3 regions of the Anoxybacillus sp. P3H1B genome follow, and region 2 is predicted to be linked to each of the others. Evidence: a T-box and tRNA genes for the amino acid it is inferred to sense, from the RefSeq annotation. Region 2 holds a T-box; the other regions hold tRNA genes.
The links. The T-box of region 2 lies ahead of tyrS (tyrosine--tRNA ligase). A T-box ahead of a tRNA ligase gene usually reads a tRNA of that ligase, here a tRNA-Tyr.

Region 1 (5,028 bases), 660 kb from region 2:
AACCAATATCAATTTTTTAATGGCAAGATGGATCAAGGAATCATGCAAAAAACAATAATTGAAACAGCGATCTATCAGGCAATTGAACAGAGGGAATTTACTCTTTTTTATCAACCACAATTTGATATCGCTACAGGTCAAATGATAGGCATGGAGGCGCTGATTCGTTGGCATCATCCGCAAACGGGCTTGATTCCTCCGCATATGTTTATTCCTGTTGCAGAAGAAACAGGGCAGATTATCGCCATTGGCGAGTGGGTGATGGAAGAAGCGTGCCGGCAAGTGAAGCAATGGAATGAGCAGACAGGACGAGCGCTCAGAATCAGTGTCAATATCTCGCCTAAGCAGTTTTTACAGGAAAAGCTGGTTGAACAGATTACGGCCATTTTGAAGAAAACAAATTTGACAGCAGACAGCGTGGATCTGGAAATCACAGAAGGAGTGGCCATTTTTAATGAGCAACACACGATTCAAAAGCTTAAACAGCTGAAAGCGTTAGGAGTTCATATTTCCATTGATGATTTTGGAACAGGTTATAGCTCTCTTAGCTATTTGCGTAAATTTCCGATTCATCGTTTAAAGATCGCCAAAGTATTTATTGATGGAATTGCGCAAACGGAGGAAGATCAAGCGATTGTCGCTTCCGTTATCGGTTTAGCGAAAAATTTGAAGCTGCGCGTGATTGCTGAAGGCGTGGAAACATTTCAACAGCTGCAAATTCTTCGTTCTCTTCATTGTGATGAAATTCAAGGATATGTTCTGGGAAAACCGTTAGTAAAGGAAGAATTTGAAAAAGTGTATTTAAAATAGCCTCCCCAAACAAAGGAAAGAGGGAGGCGATAGGGTGTCCAAGGCTATCGCTGAACGTATTCCATCACGTCTAAATGGAGTTCAATAAGCGCCAATTTTGTTTCATTGGCTAACGGCGAAGCCATAATGCGTTTAACAGCATAATGAAATTTCACCTCTGGAGCTTGACGAACGCGTGGATGAGTCATTTCATCTCTCAGCTCTTTTTCAATCGCTTCATGAATGAGCGCCTTACATCTTTCCTCTGTCAGCTCTTCCTCTTTGTTGAGCGAGCGATTGGACCAAAGTGATCGATAAGCTTCAAACAAATGCATAAATGCAGCCATAGAGATCCCCCTTTGTTGCGCAAAAGTACAAAATTCATTATACAACGATTGTATGATAAAATCATAAAAACAGATTATTCCGAATGTGAATGGCTCTAAGGCGTTAATTTAGGCAAAGGCTAGTGACGGTTGTTTTTGGCCGTTTTTCCTTAAAAAATATATTGACAAATTATTTGTATCGATATAAAATAAAAATCGTCGCTATTTAAATATAGATAGTGACGGCTTGAAAAAAATCATATTGACAATCTCACTTGTTTTATTATAATAATACTTGCTTACGTTTTTAAGCATGCGGAAGTAGTTCAGTGGTAGAACACCACCTTGCCAAGGTGGGGGTCGCGGGTTCGAGTCCCGTCTTCCGCTTCAAAAGGATCTTTGTAATCAGTGCTCATATGTGAACGGTTGCTTTAGAGCGGGAAGTAGCTCAGCTTGGTAGAGCACATGGTTCGGGTCCATGAGGTCGCAGGTTCAAATCCTGTCTTCCCGACCAGTTTCATTTTTGGGGCCTTAGCTCAGCTGGGAGAGCGCCTGCTTTGCACGCAGGAGGTCATCGGTTCGATCCCGATAGGCTCCATCGAATGGAGGAGTACCCAAGTCTGGCTGAAGGGGTCGGTTTCGAAAACCGATAGGGGTGTCACAGCCCGCGGGGGTTCGAATCCCTCCTCCTCCGTCCTATACATATCGCATGATTAGATGTCATACATATAAGTGATAGCGGAATCATAGAAGTTTTATTGCAATAATTTTAAAGACATACATATGTTTAACTGTTTTCGGTGAATTCGCTTTGTTGTATAGGAAAGTAAAGGGGATTTATGGTCAACTTATCTGGAATGTTTGATCAATGACCCGTCGCCTATGTCATATTGACAAAATAGCTGTTCTGCACCATGTTTTAATGTACGGATGCGAATGGAAAGAGAAAGGCGATATAAACATAGGACCAATATACATCGTATCATGGCTCGATAGCTCAGTCGGTAGAGCAAAGGACTGAAAATCCTTGTGTCGGCGGTTCGATTCCGTCTCGAGCCATTTTTTATAGCTGGAGGGGTAGCGAAGTGGCCAAACGCGGCGGACTGTAAATCCGCTCCCTGTGGGTTCGGCGGTTCGAATCCGTCCCCCTCCACCAGTTAGGGGCATAGTTTAATGGTAGAACAGAGGTCTCCAAAACCTCCGGTGTGGGTTCGATTCCTACTGCCCCTGCCATTTTACAGCATGGCGGCTATGGCGAAGTGGTTAACGCACCAGATTGTGGCTCTGGCATTCGTGGGTTCGATTCCCACTAGTCGCCCCTTTTGAATATGAAGAGGATTGGGGTATAGCCAAGCGGTAAGGCAACGGACTTTGACTCCGTGATGCGTTGGTTCGAATCCAGCTACCCCAGCCAAATGCGGAAGTAGTTCAGTGGTAGAACACCACCTTGCCAAGGTGGGGGTCGCGGGTTCGAGTCCCGTCTTCCGCTTTGATGGCGGCATAGCCAAGTGGTAAGGCAGAGGTCTGCAAAACCTTTACCCCCGGTTCGAATCCGGGTGCCGCCTTTGTTGCGAGTGCAGTTTAGTGGCAAAACTTCAGCCACGAGCGATACGTCATTGAATATGTGACGAGTTGCTGATGTCGTGGGTTCGAGTCCCGTCACCCGCTTGTGGCGGTCCAATGGATCGACGAACCGTCTCATTGCTCTGTTTTTCGAACAAATGAAAGAGGCATAGAAAATTGCTTGTGACAGAAGCTTAGGATGATGTCCCAGTAGCTCAGCAGGATAGAGCAGCGGCCTTCTAAGCCGTCGGTCGGGAGTTCGAGTCTCTCCTGGGACGCTGAAAAAAGGGGTTTCCTATAAAAGGAACCCCTTTTTTAATGAGCAAAAGCAGCTCTTTTGCTTCAGGTTAGTTCGATTGGTCTTTTGTAGTTGTTGCTTTAGATAGCTCTGAGTTCTGAAATCGTAACATATTGAGCGATTTGAAGGGAAGCCGTATTTTTATTGAAGCTGCAGTTTGCGCGTTGGATCATTGGTTGCTTCTATATGGCCCCTTGATTATTTTAGCGTGGTTTGCGCTTCAAGGTAGGATTTTGGCACTTTATGGACTTCGTATGCTGTACAAATTCCCGACTCAATCGCCCCTTGGATCCACCCGTGAACCGTTGAAGCGTGTTCTCCTGCAAAATAGACTCTTCCTTCGGGAGAACCGATATATTGCGAAAGCTCAGTGACTTGCTCGGGCTTAAACATCGTAAACGCCCCTCCAGAATACGGATAACGAACCCAACTATGGCTAATTCCTGTTTCGAACTCATGATAAACCTGCTGTCCATGAATAACAGCCAAGTTTTTAAGGGTATACTCTAGCCGATTTTCATCACTTAAACTATCCCATGGTATCGTATCGTCTTCCCATGTGTAGCTGGCCAGTACAACTCCTGGACCAGAGCTTCCCAGTCCGTGGCTTGGATATTGAGTATAAGTAATTGGAAGATCAGAGATGGTTCGACCGCCAAACATTCCTTCTTTTTCCCAGAAACGATGTTTAAATTGAATACCAGTTTTCGTGGAACCGACATAGTGAAGCTCGCGAATCGCTTTCCACTTGTTTTGGGAAAAAGAGTTTCTTGGCTCGATCTCTACAAATTGTAAAATCGAAAATGGAATGGTCACAATGACGAGATCGCCTGTAATTTGAAATGGCTCTAAAATTTTGGTATGCACGGAATGGACGGTAACCTGATTTTGATTTTGTTCAATTTTTCGAACCTTTTGTCCATATAAAATATCATTTTGCAATTGTGGGACAAACGCTTTAGGAAGCTGATCGTTTCCGCCAGTAATCTCATAAAATTTAATGTTTGGGGTAAATAGCACCATTAATTCGCGCAGCATTTCCAAAAAAGAAAGCTCTGGAAATCCTTCTACTGTCTGAATGGATTTAATCATATCAATAGCGCCGCGGGACAGCCTCATTCCAAAAGGATTGTATCGCAAGTAAGTATCCAGTGAATATTTATCCAATTCACGAATGGCAATCGGCCAATTTTTGATTGGATTTTTCTGAATAAAATCGATGACGGGTTTAATAGCCATTTGCAACAGTTCAGTAGCAGTTTTTCCTCGCTCTTGTGGCCAAACAGGAAATCCGAAGATGCTTGGATCTTTTTCGTATGCTTTTAAACGAGCCTGCGTTCCCCGCAAGTAAAGCCAATCGTTAGGTGTGCTATTGATGAACGGATTGACAGGGAGCTTAAATTTTTTAATATATTCAAGCGTTAAATAATGAGTGTGCGGAATGCGCATGGCGCCTGCTTCGAGATATTGATCCTCTCCGCGAAAATTAGAGCGGATCGTGTATATTCTTCCGCCGACTCGTTCCGAGGCTTCAAGAATGGTGACCTGATGTCCCGCCTGCTTCAGCAAAGAAGCAGAAACAAGTCCCGCCATGCCCGCGCCGATCACAATGACTTTTTTAGGATCGTCCGTTTTCTTTAGTCCATTCCTAATAATGGAAAGCATTTTTTCCGTGGATAGCTTTGGAAACACATAGCTATACATACTTTCCCCCCTTTTTTATGGGAAATTCTCGCGCTGTTCATGAAGAAAAGCTTTATTACTTATCGTATTCGGAAGGAAAGTACATATATGATAAAAAAATGCACATGCTTATGCTCATCTTTGCTCAGGGATCGTGCGATTAACTCGTATTTTCAAACGGCGTTCCGTGTGTCTTTAATTGCTGGAAAGCGCATGATTTTGCTGTTTGGGTGCAGAAGCGATTCATTTAAAAAGTATACAAGGAAAGAGAGCTTATCTGCATGAAATGACATATCCCTTGCTATGTTAACATGTGCAACAAAGGGAAGCTTGGGATGTTTTTAGCCGTCGGATGGTTGAACAACACCG
Region 2 (5,028 bases):
GAGGAGCATTATGGCTCGTTATACAGGTCCAACATGGAAAATTTCTCGCCGTCTTGGCATCTCATTAAGCGGTACAGGTAAAGAGTTGCAAAAGCGTCCTTACCCACCAGGCCAACATGGTCCAGGTCAACGTAAAAAACTATCTGAGTACGGCTTGCAATTGCAAGAAAAACAAAAGCTCCGTCATATGTACGGTGTAAATGAACGCCAATTCCGCAAAACATTTGACGAAGCTGGAAAAATGGCTGGTAAACACGGTGAAAACTTCATGATTCTTCTTGAATCTCGCCTTGACAACCTTGTTTACCGTTTAGGCCTTGCGCGTACACGTCGTCAAGCTCGCCAATTAGTGAACCATGGTCACATTCTAGTAAATGGAGGCCGTGTAGATATTCCATCGTATCGCGTGAAACCAGGACAAACTATTTCTGTTCGCGAAAAATCTCGCAACCTTCAAATCATTAAAGAAGCGTTAGAGGTTAACAACTTCGTTCCTGATTACTTAACATTAGATGCTGAAAAATTAGAAGGAACATACACTCGTTTCCCTGAACGCTCTGAGCTGCCAGCTGAAATTAACGAGGCATTGATCGTTGAGTTCTACTCTCGTTAATGTGAAAAATCCCTCTGGAGTATTCCAGAGGGATTTTGTTTACTATGATTTATATTGGATCAAATGGTACTTTTTCTTACCGCGTCGGATTACGGTAAACTGTCCTTCCACACGGTCCTCTTTTGTCAAGACTTTATTCACATCCTGTACCCTTTCGCCATTCACATAAATCGCGCCATTTGTTAAATCCTCACGCGCCTGTCGTTTCGATGAAACAATTCCGCTCGTGACAAGAAGTTCAAGAAGAGACACTTCCTCTGCTTCTCCTGTATACTCGAATGATGGAACATCGTGGAATCCTTGTCTAATCTCATCTGCTGTCAACTCAGAAATGCTGCCGCTAAATAAGGCCTCGGAAATTTTAATGGCTTGCCGCAGCGCCTCTTCTCCATGTACAAGCTTTGTCACTTCCTCCGCCAATGCTTTTTGCGCTGTGCGTTTTTCTGGCGCTTCCTGTAATTCTTTCTCTAGCTGTTCAATTTCCTCTTTTGTTAAGAATGTGAAATACTTCAAGTATTTGATCACATCCCGATCATCTGTATTAATCCAGAACTGGTAAAACTCATATGGAGACGTCTTTTCTTTATCAAGCCAGACAGCGCCGCTTTCCGTTTTACCAAACTTTGTTCCATCCGCCTTCGTGACTAAAGGAAGCGTCAAGCCAAATGCCTTCGCTTCTTCTTCCGTCTTGCGGATTAATTCTAATCCTGCTGTAATATTCCCCCATTGGTCGCTTCCGCCAATTTGCAGCCTGCAATTTTCATTTTGATATAGCTTTAGGAAATCAAAGGATTGCAAAATCATATAGCTGAATTCTGTAAAGGAAATGCCCGTTTCAATTCTCGATTGAACAGATTCCTTCGCAAGCATGTAGTTTAAGCCAAAGTTTTTTCCGACATCCCGCAAAAACGAAATAACATCCAAAGAACGAGTCCAGTCATAGTTGTTCGCAATTTTCGCTGGATTTTCCGCCGTATCAAAATCTAAAAAGCGAGATAGCTGTTCTTTGATTTTTTCGCTCCATTGCTGTACAATCTCTTTTTCGTTCAATGAGCGCTCGCTTTTCCTTCCGCTTGGATCACCGATGAGGCCGGTTGCTCCACCAACGAGCGCAATAGGAAAATGTCCTGCCTGCTGAAATCTTCTTAAAGTCAAAATCGGTAATAAATGGCCGATATGCAGGCTATCAGCTGTCGGATCAAATCCGCAATATAAGCTGATTTTCTCTTCAGATAATAATTTTTCTAGTCCTTCGTGATCTGTGACTTGATTGATAAGCCCACGCCACTCTAATTCATGAAGTAAATTCATGCGCTTCACCTCTCCATAAAAATTAAAAACTCGTCCCTCCACATTGAAGGGACGAGTGTTGATCGCGGTACCACCCTACTTAGAGAGCATTCTGCTCCCTCGCTTGTTTGGATAACGGCCTCTCACCGTCTTTTGCTACTAAGCATTCGCAGAGCCGTTCACAAAAGAAGCTCCAGGAGGTAATTCGCGTCTACCTTTGCACTGGTTCACACCAACCACCAGCTCTCTGAAACAGGGAGATAAACACTACTCATTCCTGTCATCGCTTAAATCATTCATTTTAGGATATACATGTTTTTACCACAATCCATTTGAATTGTCAAATATGATCGCAAAAAAGGACAAAAAGTCATAATATTTGACATTTTATATGATATAATAAAACTAATTTTTATTCCCTTACATTTGCCGTTACGTTAGCTCTCCAACCGAATGGAGTCGGCTTTTTCTCAAAAAAACCGAACGTCTTTTGCTGCATGATTGTGTAAAAGCCTTTACATGGAACGATTCGCTCCATCTATTCGTGAAGGATGGACTTCATGAACCGGGAAAGATGGATTCATTAGCATGCTTGTGGCGTAAGATCAAATCAGCTCATCCGTTGTCCTTGTGCTGCACGAAACCAAAAGCTCACGGTCGAAAGGCAAGTCGGTCATCTTCTGCTCACACAAGGATAAATGTTGAGGCGTCCATATTGCGTCATGCTCAACTTATACTGGGACATTCACATATTTTTTAAGACATACTTGATTTTTATGGAGGCAAACATGGAACAGCCAAGACAACCGTTTTCCCTGCAAAAAGCGTTGCGAAACCTATATATCACGTATGAAATTGTGTGGAATGTTTTTCTTGTGTTCATTATTTTGCTTATTTGCGCTGCCTGCTTTGCTTTCGGAGTCGGTGCTGGTTACTTTGCCTCTTTAGTAAAAAATATGCCGGTTCCATCGTATAAAGAAATGAAAAAGGATATTTACAACTATGAAGAAACGACCCATATTTATTTTGCTAATCAGGTATACTTAGGCAGCTTCCGTTCCGATTTAGAGAGAGAGGAAGTGTCGTTAAAAGAGGTGTCCCCCTATGTTATTCAAGCGATTATCGCTACAGAGGATGAATACTTTTATACGCATCGCGGCGTAGTTCCAAAAGCAATTGCGCGCGCTTTGTTTCAAGAAGCAACGAATTCCTCCATGCGCACAGGCGGCAGCACGCTGACACAACAGCTTGTCAAAAATCAAATTTTGACAAACGAGGTATCTTTTGAACGCAAAGCCAAAGAAATTTTGCTTGCCCTCCGACTTGAACACTTTTTCAAAAAAGAAGAGATTTTAGAAGCGTATTTAAATGTGGTTCCATTCGGGAGAAATTCATCCGGCCACAATGTTGCCGGCATTCAAGCAGCGGCAAAAGGGATTTTTGGCATTGACGCAAAAGATTTAAACCTGGCGCAGGCCGCTTTTTTGGCAGGTCTTCCACAAAGCCCATTCGGTTACACTCCGTTTACGAGCGATGGGCAAGTAAAAAAAGATCTTTCTCCAGCTCTGGAACGAATGAAGTTTGTATTAAAGCGAATGAAAAGATTAGGCTATATTTCTCAAAGCCAATACGAAGAGGCTTTGAAATATAAGATTGCACAACATTTTGCACCGCCGCAGCCATCGCCATTTGAAAAATATCCATGGCTTACAATGGAGATCGAACAGCGATCAAAAGATATTTTAGCAGCTGTTTTAGCGCAAAAAGATGGTTATGAGAAAAAAGATTTACAAAACAATGCTCCCCTTTATCAGGAATATATAGCGAAAGCAGAAAAGCAACTGCGGCAAAATGGATACGATATTTATACGACCGTTGATCAAGATATTTACGATCGCATGCAATCGATCGTCGCCAAGTATCCGTATTTCGGCCATGACGTGATCAGAACAGAAACCAATCAAGCGGGGCAAACCGTTCAGAAGACCGAACCGGTGGAAGTTGGAGCCATGCTCATTGAAAATAAAACAGGAAGAATCATCAGTTTTGTCGGCGGTCGAGACTACCACCGCCAGCAATTAAATCATGCGACGCAAGCCTATCGTTCAAATGGCTCCACAATGAAACCGCTTTTAGTTTATGCGCCAGCTATGGAAATGGGGGTTGTTCAGCCTGGTTCTGTCATTCCCGATGTAGATCTGTACGTTTCGACACCGAGCGGCCCATATCGTCCGAAAAACGCCGATCGCCGTACGCACGGGCTTGTATCCGTGCGACAATCTTTGCAGTATTCCTACAATATTCCGGCTGTCAGAACCTACATGAGAACGATTCATCAACGGCCGATCGCCTATTTAGAAAAAATGGGATTTACCAGCCTGACCCAATCGGATGCCTCCAACCTCTCGTTAGCTCTCGGAGCTTTAACAAAAGGGGTAACGGTCGAAGAGAACGTGAATGCATATGCGACCTTCGGCAACTCTGGAGCGTTTGTCGATGCTTATTTAATTGAAAAAATCGTCGCTAAAAACGGGGAAATCGTCTATCAACATCATAGCACTCCTATTCCCGTCTTCTCCCCGCAAACTTCCTATTTAATGATCGATATGATGCGCGATGTTATTCGCCAAGGTACAGCGGCATCCCTTCCGTCATTTTTAAAATTTCAAGCTGACTGGGCGGGAAAAACAGGGACGGGACAAGACAATAAGGACGCGTGGTTTGTCGCTACTAATCCTAATGTCACGTTTGGCGTTTGGATGGGCTATGATACACCTGCTCCATTGGAACAAACATATAAAGGGCTTTCTTACAGTAAACGAAACTTGTTGCTCTGGGCACAGCTAATGAATGCAGCTTACGATGTCAAGCCAAGCTTGATTGCTCCAAAGCAACGGTTCAATATGCCAGGTGGAATTGTCCGCCGTGCCTATTGCTCGGTATCCGGACTTGTTCCATCAGACAGCTGCCAAAAAGCTGGATTAGTACGCTATGATTTATATAACACCAAGTTTACACCAAGAGAAGAGGATCGCTCCTTAACAAACGGGCGCTTTGTTGAAATCAATGGAAAGCGTTATGTAGCACTTGCTACAACGCCACGAGAATTCACAAAAGATGGAATT
Region 3 (5,028 bases), on a different contig from region 2:
GCGGGTGTGGCGGAATTGGCAGACGCACCAGACTTAGGATCTGGCGCCTCACGGCGTGGGGGTTCAAGTCCCTCCACCCGCACCATGATAAAGAATAAGGAGCCAATGCGGAAGTAGTTCAGTGGTAGAACACCACCTTGCCAAGGTGGGGGTCGCGGGTTCGAGTCCCGTCTTCCGCTCCAGCCACGCCGGGGTGGCGGAATTGGCAGACGCACAGGACTTAAAATCCTGCGGTAGGTGACTACCGTGCCGGTTCGAGTCCGGCCCTCGGCATCTGCGCTCGTAGCTCAATTGGATAGAGCATCTGACTACGGATCAGAAGGTTAGGGGTTCGAATCCTCTCGAGCGCGCCATACGGGAAGTAGCTCAGCTTGGTAGAGCACATGGTTTGGGACCATGGGGTCGCAGGTTCGAATCCTGTCTTCCCGACCATTTGGAACGAAGGGGCCTTAGCTCAGCTGGGAGAGCGCCTGCTTTGCACGCAGGAGGTCATCGGTTCGATCCCGATAGGCTCCACCATGATTTAACGTATGGCGGTGTAGCTCAGCTGGCTAGAGCGTACGGTTCATACCCGTGAGGTCGGGGGTTCGATCCCCTCCACCGCCATATTATGAATTTTGGACCTTTAGCTCAGCTGGTTAGAGCAGACGGCTCATAACCGTCCGGTCGTAGGTTCGAGTCCTACAAGGTCCACCATTTTGAAATTGTTTGGAGGAGTACCCAAGTCTGGCTGAAGGGGTCGGTCTTGAAAACCGAGAGGCGTCGAGAGGCGCGCGGGGGTTCGAATCCCTCCTCCTCCGCCATCAATATTAATAAGCTAATGATCATCGCGGGGTGGAGCAGCCAGGTAGCTCGTCGGGCTCATAACCCGAAGGTCGCAGGTTCAAATCCTGCCCCCGCAACCAAACAAAATGGTCCCGTAGTGTAGTGGTTAACATGCCTGCCTGTCACGCAGGAGATCGCGGGTTCGAGTCCCGTCGGGACCGCCATAAATGCGTATGGCTCGGTAGCTCAGTCGGTAGAGCAAAGGACTGAAAATCCTTGTGTCGGCGGTTCGATTCCGTCCCGAGCCACCATTTTTGTGTGAATGTTTGTAAATAAAGCGAATGAGTTGCTGAGAAAAGTGCTGTCTTTGGTGAATAATTTAGAAGAATAGCGCAAAAAAGCTTATGTCATGGCTGATTTTTCATAGAAATAAGCCGGCCTACCTCAATTGGTAGAGACGAGCGAAGCATCGGTGAAATGACTGCGAGTTGCCTCGACGCATTGGACATCTTGAAATATCTTGAAGAGGAAGAGGCACAGGACACATATGCTTTTATGGTTAGTTCTATGGATGAAGCCGACTTAGCTCAATTGGTAGAGCAACTGAATCGTAATCAGTAGGTTGCGGGTTCAAGTCCTGCAGTCGGCATTTTAACTTTTTTGAGTAATGGAGGGGTAGCGAAGTGGCCAAACGCGGCGGACTGTAAATCCGCTCCCTGTGGGTTCGGCGGTTCGAATCCGTCCCCCTCCACCAGTTAGGGGCATAGTTTAATGGTAGAACAGAGGTCTCCAAAACCTCCGGTGTGGGTTCGATTCCTACTGCCCCTGCCATTTTACAGCATGGCGGCTATGGCGAAGTGGTTAACGCACCAGATTGTGGCTCTGGCATTCGTGGGTTCGATTCCCACTAGTCGCCCCTTTTGAATATGAAGAGGATTGGGGTATAGCCAAGCGGTAAGGCAACGGACTTTGACTCCGTGATGCGTTGGTTCGAATCCAGCTACCCCAGCCAAATGCGGAAGTAGTTCAGTGGTAGAACACCACCTTGCCAAGGTGGGGGTCGCGGGTTCGAGTCCCGTCTTCCGCTTTGATGGCGGCATAGCCAAGTGGTAAGGCAGAGGTCTGCAAAACCTTTACCCCCGGTTCGAATCCGGGTGCCGCCTTTATCAAATGTAATGAATATAATTGTTATTGTTTAATTAGTTGACTAATAGTTTGTTTTGTGGTATAATATATCATGTTCTGATGTTTGTGATTTGCCGATGTGGCGGAATTGGCAGACGCGCACGACTCAAAATCGTGTTCCCGTGAGGGAGTGTGGGTTCGACTCCCACCATCGGCACCATTTATTTTAACAGGGATGACCTGTTTTTTATTTTAAATTTGCTTCGACAAAATTTTACTTTTTTTGCTTCAAAAAATTACAATTTTGTTTAGCTGTGGTTGCTATTATAGTATATGCACGGGTGTAGTTTAATGGTAAAACCTCAGCCGCGAGCGATACATCATTGTATAGACGACGAGTTGCCTCGACGCACAAAGCATCTTAGAATGAACTGGTAGAGGAAGAGGCATGGCATATCGGGACACTAGAAATTTGTAATGAAAAATTTGATAATTATGCGGGTGTAGTTTAGTGGTAAAACCTCAGCCTTCCAAGCTGATGTCGTGGGTTCGATTCCCATCACCCGCTCCATTTATACATACATAGGGGACAACGCAGTGTTTCGTTTCTTAGGAGAACGGGGCATTGCGTTTTTTGTTTTTACATGCACGTTTATTGTATGATTTTCATTGTCGATTCTCCTCCATGAATCTGTGTGAACATGCTTTGAATGGAGCTAATCATTTTTGCACACTCGGTTTGCTCCATTGCTGGAGATAAGTATACGATTTGTATGGCTTGTTTGGTACTGTATGTAACGGCCGTGCGTTCAGAATCTACAATAGGGCTTCCAAATGGACCAAGCTCATCTTTGGCAATCAGTTTTTTAGCTAATTGAACATGGCGGCCATTGATCGCCTGATATTGATCTTCCTCTGTACCGACTTCAATCGAAATATCTCCCTTTATTTGGTCGGCGTCATAAATTCCGATCGGTATTTTATAATAAAGGGAAAAGAAGTTATTGATGTCGGCAGCTGAGTGAATGGAAGGAATAAATTGCTGTTTTTGTATACGCCGATATAAGCTTTCTGAAGAAGGACGATATCGACTTGGATCAGTTCCAATGGCTTTAAAAATTTGCCGCCATTCATTGATTTCTTTCATTTCAATAATAGGCTTCTCGTGCCATTCAAAATAAATGGATTCTTGAAAAAGCTGCAATCTTCCCTTCAACATTTGCGGAGAATCGTCTACTACGATATTGTTGTAAGTGATGACTCCTACTTTGAATGTTGGAATGATATGCTTGAGTGTTTGTGATATATTGATGTTCATATGTTCACCTCTAGTTTTTAATTTCATTTTACCATGAATTTAATATTTTAGCGAAAGGAGGGATTAGCATGGATGTGAAAAAATTGAAAGAAGATATTATTCAATACAGCCAAACCATCGGAATTGATAAAATTGGCTTTGCAAGTGCTGATCCGTTTGTGGAACTAAAGGAACGCCTTCGTCTTCAGCAACAGCTTGGATATCAATCAGGATTTGAGGAGCCGGATATTGAAAAAAGAACCGATCCCGCTCTGCTGTTGGATGAAGCGAAATCCATTATTTCTATCGCGCTTGCTTATCCTTCGAAAATGAAAAATGCGCCTCGAAGCACAAAAGAGGAAAAACGCGGAATTTTTTGCAGGGCGTCGTGGGGAACGGATTATCATATTATTTTGCAAGAGCGTCTGTTAAAGCTAAAGGAGTTTATTTTAGAAAGAGTGCCAAATGCAAAGGTTAAATCAATGGTAGATACGGGAGAATTAGCGGATCGGGCTGTGGCTGAGAGAGCCGGGATCGGTTGGAGCGGCAAAAACTGTGCGATTATTACTCCAGAGTTTGGATCATATGTGTATTTGGGAGAAATGATCACGAATATACCGTTTCCTCCAGATAATCCTATAGAAAATCGGTGTGGTTCATGTACAAAATGCCTCGATGCTTGCCCGACAGGAGCGCTTGTCCAAGGGGGACAGCTCAACGCTCAACGGTGCATTGCTTTTTTAACGCAGACAAAAGGTTTTATCGCAGATGAATTTCGTGAAAAAATTGGCAACCGTTTATACGGATGTGATACTTGCCAAACAGTGTGCCCAGAAAACAAAGGAAAGGACTTTCATTTTCACGAAGAAATGGAACCGGATCCAGAGGTGGTGAAGCCATTACTTAAGCCACTTCTCCATATGACGAATCGAGAGTTTAGAGAAAAGTTTGGGACTCTTTCGGGTGCATGGAGGGGGAAAAAGCCGATTCAAAGAAATGCTATTTTGGCATTAGCTCATTTTCAAGATCGGACAGCCATTCCTGATTTGTTAAAATTGCTAAAGGAAGATAGTCGGCCAGTCATCCGGGGAACAGCAGCTTGGGCATTAGGGAAAATTGGTGATGAAAATGTTATGCCCATTTTAGAAGAGGCCTTACAAATTGAAAAAGATGAAGAAGTATTGCGAGAAATAAAAAAAGGATTGCAGTTGTTGATGAATAGAAGGAAAGATGGAAAAAATCAGCCGACCATCACATAATGTAAAATAAAAAAGAAAAAGTGGTGGGCAATGTGAAAAAAGAGTTAGAAGAGCTGCTTAGAAAACGGGCACAATCCTTTGTTTCATTATCGAGATGCAAAGACGATCCAATGATTGAAAGAAAACTGCAATTATTCCAGAAACGGGATGCGGAAATCGTAAAATGTAGCATAAAGGGAACGGTTTGGCGAAAACAGAAGCTCAGGGAGAAGATCGATCTTGATTATATCGTGCATTATCAATTTTTAGTAAAGCAACGTGAATGGATGTATATAGAGGAAATGACAGAGCCAAGGCGCGCTTGTTTTGAGCAAAAACAATTAGTGGAAGATCATAAGCTGACGATTTTAGATAGAATAGAGCCTGAACATACAGTTGAACGAATGGCAAAAGGAGAAAAAAAGGCTTATGTATATGATCGAATCAAGGCTGTTCAATATGCAGAAACATGGTGGAACAGCTATAATCCCCGTTTCCCTAAATTTTCCGTTGATTGTACAAATTTTGTTTCTCAATGCTTGTACGCGGGAGGAATGCCGATGGTTGGCTATCCGGAGCGCGGCAAGGGATGGTGGATGCAAA

Region 1: it has a tRNA-Tyr gene. The T-box ahead of tyrS (tyrosine--tRNA ligase) is inferred to sense a tRNA for this amino acid. The anticodon was not compared.
Region 3: it has a tRNA-Tyr gene. The T-box ahead of tyrS (tyrosine--tRNA ligase) is inferred to sense a tRNA for this amino acid. The anticodon was not compared.

The regions. Positions count from the first base shown of each region.
Region 1 covers NZ_LPUG01000009.1:6,367-11,394, reverse strand. The annotation lists gene AT864_RS00340 (bifunctional diguanylate cyclase/phosphodiesterase) at 1-810, shown strand, start outside; gene AT864_RS00335 (hypothetical protein) at 855-1,136, opposite strand; tRNA gene AT864_RS00330 (tRNA-Gly) at 1,431-1,502, shown strand; tRNA gene AT864_RS00325 (tRNA-Pro) at 1,553-1,629, shown strand; tRNA gene AT864_RS00320 (tRNA-Ala) at 1,641-1,713, shown strand; tRNA gene AT864_RS00315 (tRNA-Ser) at 1,720-1,809, shown strand; tRNA gene AT864_RS00310 (tRNA-Phe) at 2,102-2,174, shown strand; tRNA gene AT864_RS00305 (tRNA-Tyr) at 2,187-2,271, shown strand; tRNA gene AT864_RS00300 (tRNA-Trp) at 2,275-2,348, shown strand; tRNA gene AT864_RS00295 (tRNA-His) at 2,361-2,433, shown strand; tRNA gene AT864_RS00290 (tRNA-Gln) at 2,455-2,529, shown strand; tRNA gene AT864_RS00285 (tRNA-Gly) at 2,533-2,604, shown strand; tRNA gene AT864_RS00280 (tRNA-Cys) at 2,610-2,680, shown strand; tRNA gene AT864_RS17805 (tRNA-Arg) at 2,686-2,783, shown strand; tRNA gene AT864_RS00275 (tRNA-Arg) at 2,883-2,956, shown strand; gene AT864_RS00270 (flavin monoamine oxidase family protein) at 3,175-4,680, opposite strand.
Region 2 covers NZ_LPUG01000009.1:664,898-669,925, forward strand. The annotation lists gene rpsD (30S ribosomal protein S4) at 11-613, shown strand; gene tyrS (tyrosine--tRNA ligase) at 656-1,924, opposite strand; T-box leader at 1,969-2,196, opposite strand; gene AT864_RS03555 (transglycosylase domain-containing protein) at 2,692-5,028, shown strand, end outside.
Region 3 covers NZ_LPUG01000012.1:813-5,840, forward strand. The annotation lists tRNA gene AT864_RS07155 (tRNA-Leu) at 1-85, shown strand; tRNA gene AT864_RS07160 (tRNA-Gly) at 108-182, shown strand; tRNA gene AT864_RS07165 (tRNA-Leu) at 188-273, shown strand; tRNA gene AT864_RS07170 (tRNA-Arg) at 277-353, shown strand; tRNA gene AT864_RS07175 (tRNA-Pro) at 356-432, shown strand; tRNA gene AT864_RS07180 (tRNA-Ala) at 444-519, shown strand; tRNA gene AT864_RS07185 (tRNA-Met) at 533-606, shown strand; tRNA gene AT864_RS07190 (tRNA-Ile) at 620-696, shown strand; tRNA gene AT864_RS07195 (tRNA-Ser) at 711-803, shown strand; tRNA gene AT864_RS07200 (tRNA-Met) at 829-905, shown strand; tRNA gene AT864_RS07205 (tRNA-Asp) at 914-989, shown strand; tRNA gene AT864_RS07210 (tRNA-Phe) at 1,001-1,076, shown strand; tRNA gene AT864_RS07215 (tRNA-Thr) at 1,342-1,414, shown strand; tRNA gene AT864_RS07220 (tRNA-Tyr) at 1,435-1,519, shown strand; tRNA gene AT864_RS07225 (tRNA-Trp) at 1,523-1,596, shown strand; tRNA gene AT864_RS07230 (tRNA-His) at 1,609-1,681, shown strand; tRNA gene AT864_RS07235 (tRNA-Gln) at 1,703-1,777, shown strand; tRNA gene AT864_RS07240 (tRNA-Gly) at 1,781-1,852, shown strand; tRNA gene AT864_RS07245 (tRNA-Cys) at 1,858-1,928, shown strand; tRNA gene AT864_RS07250 (tRNA-Leu) at 2,024-2,110, shown strand; tRNA gene AT864_RS07255 (tRNA-Gly) at 2,388-2,461, shown strand; gene AT864_RS07260 (B3/4 domain-containing protein) at 2,543-3,208, opposite strand; gene queG (tRNA epoxyqueuosine(34) reductase QueG) at 3,277-4,446, shown strand; gene AT864_RS07270 (amidase domain-containing protein) at 4,479-5,028, shown strand, end outside.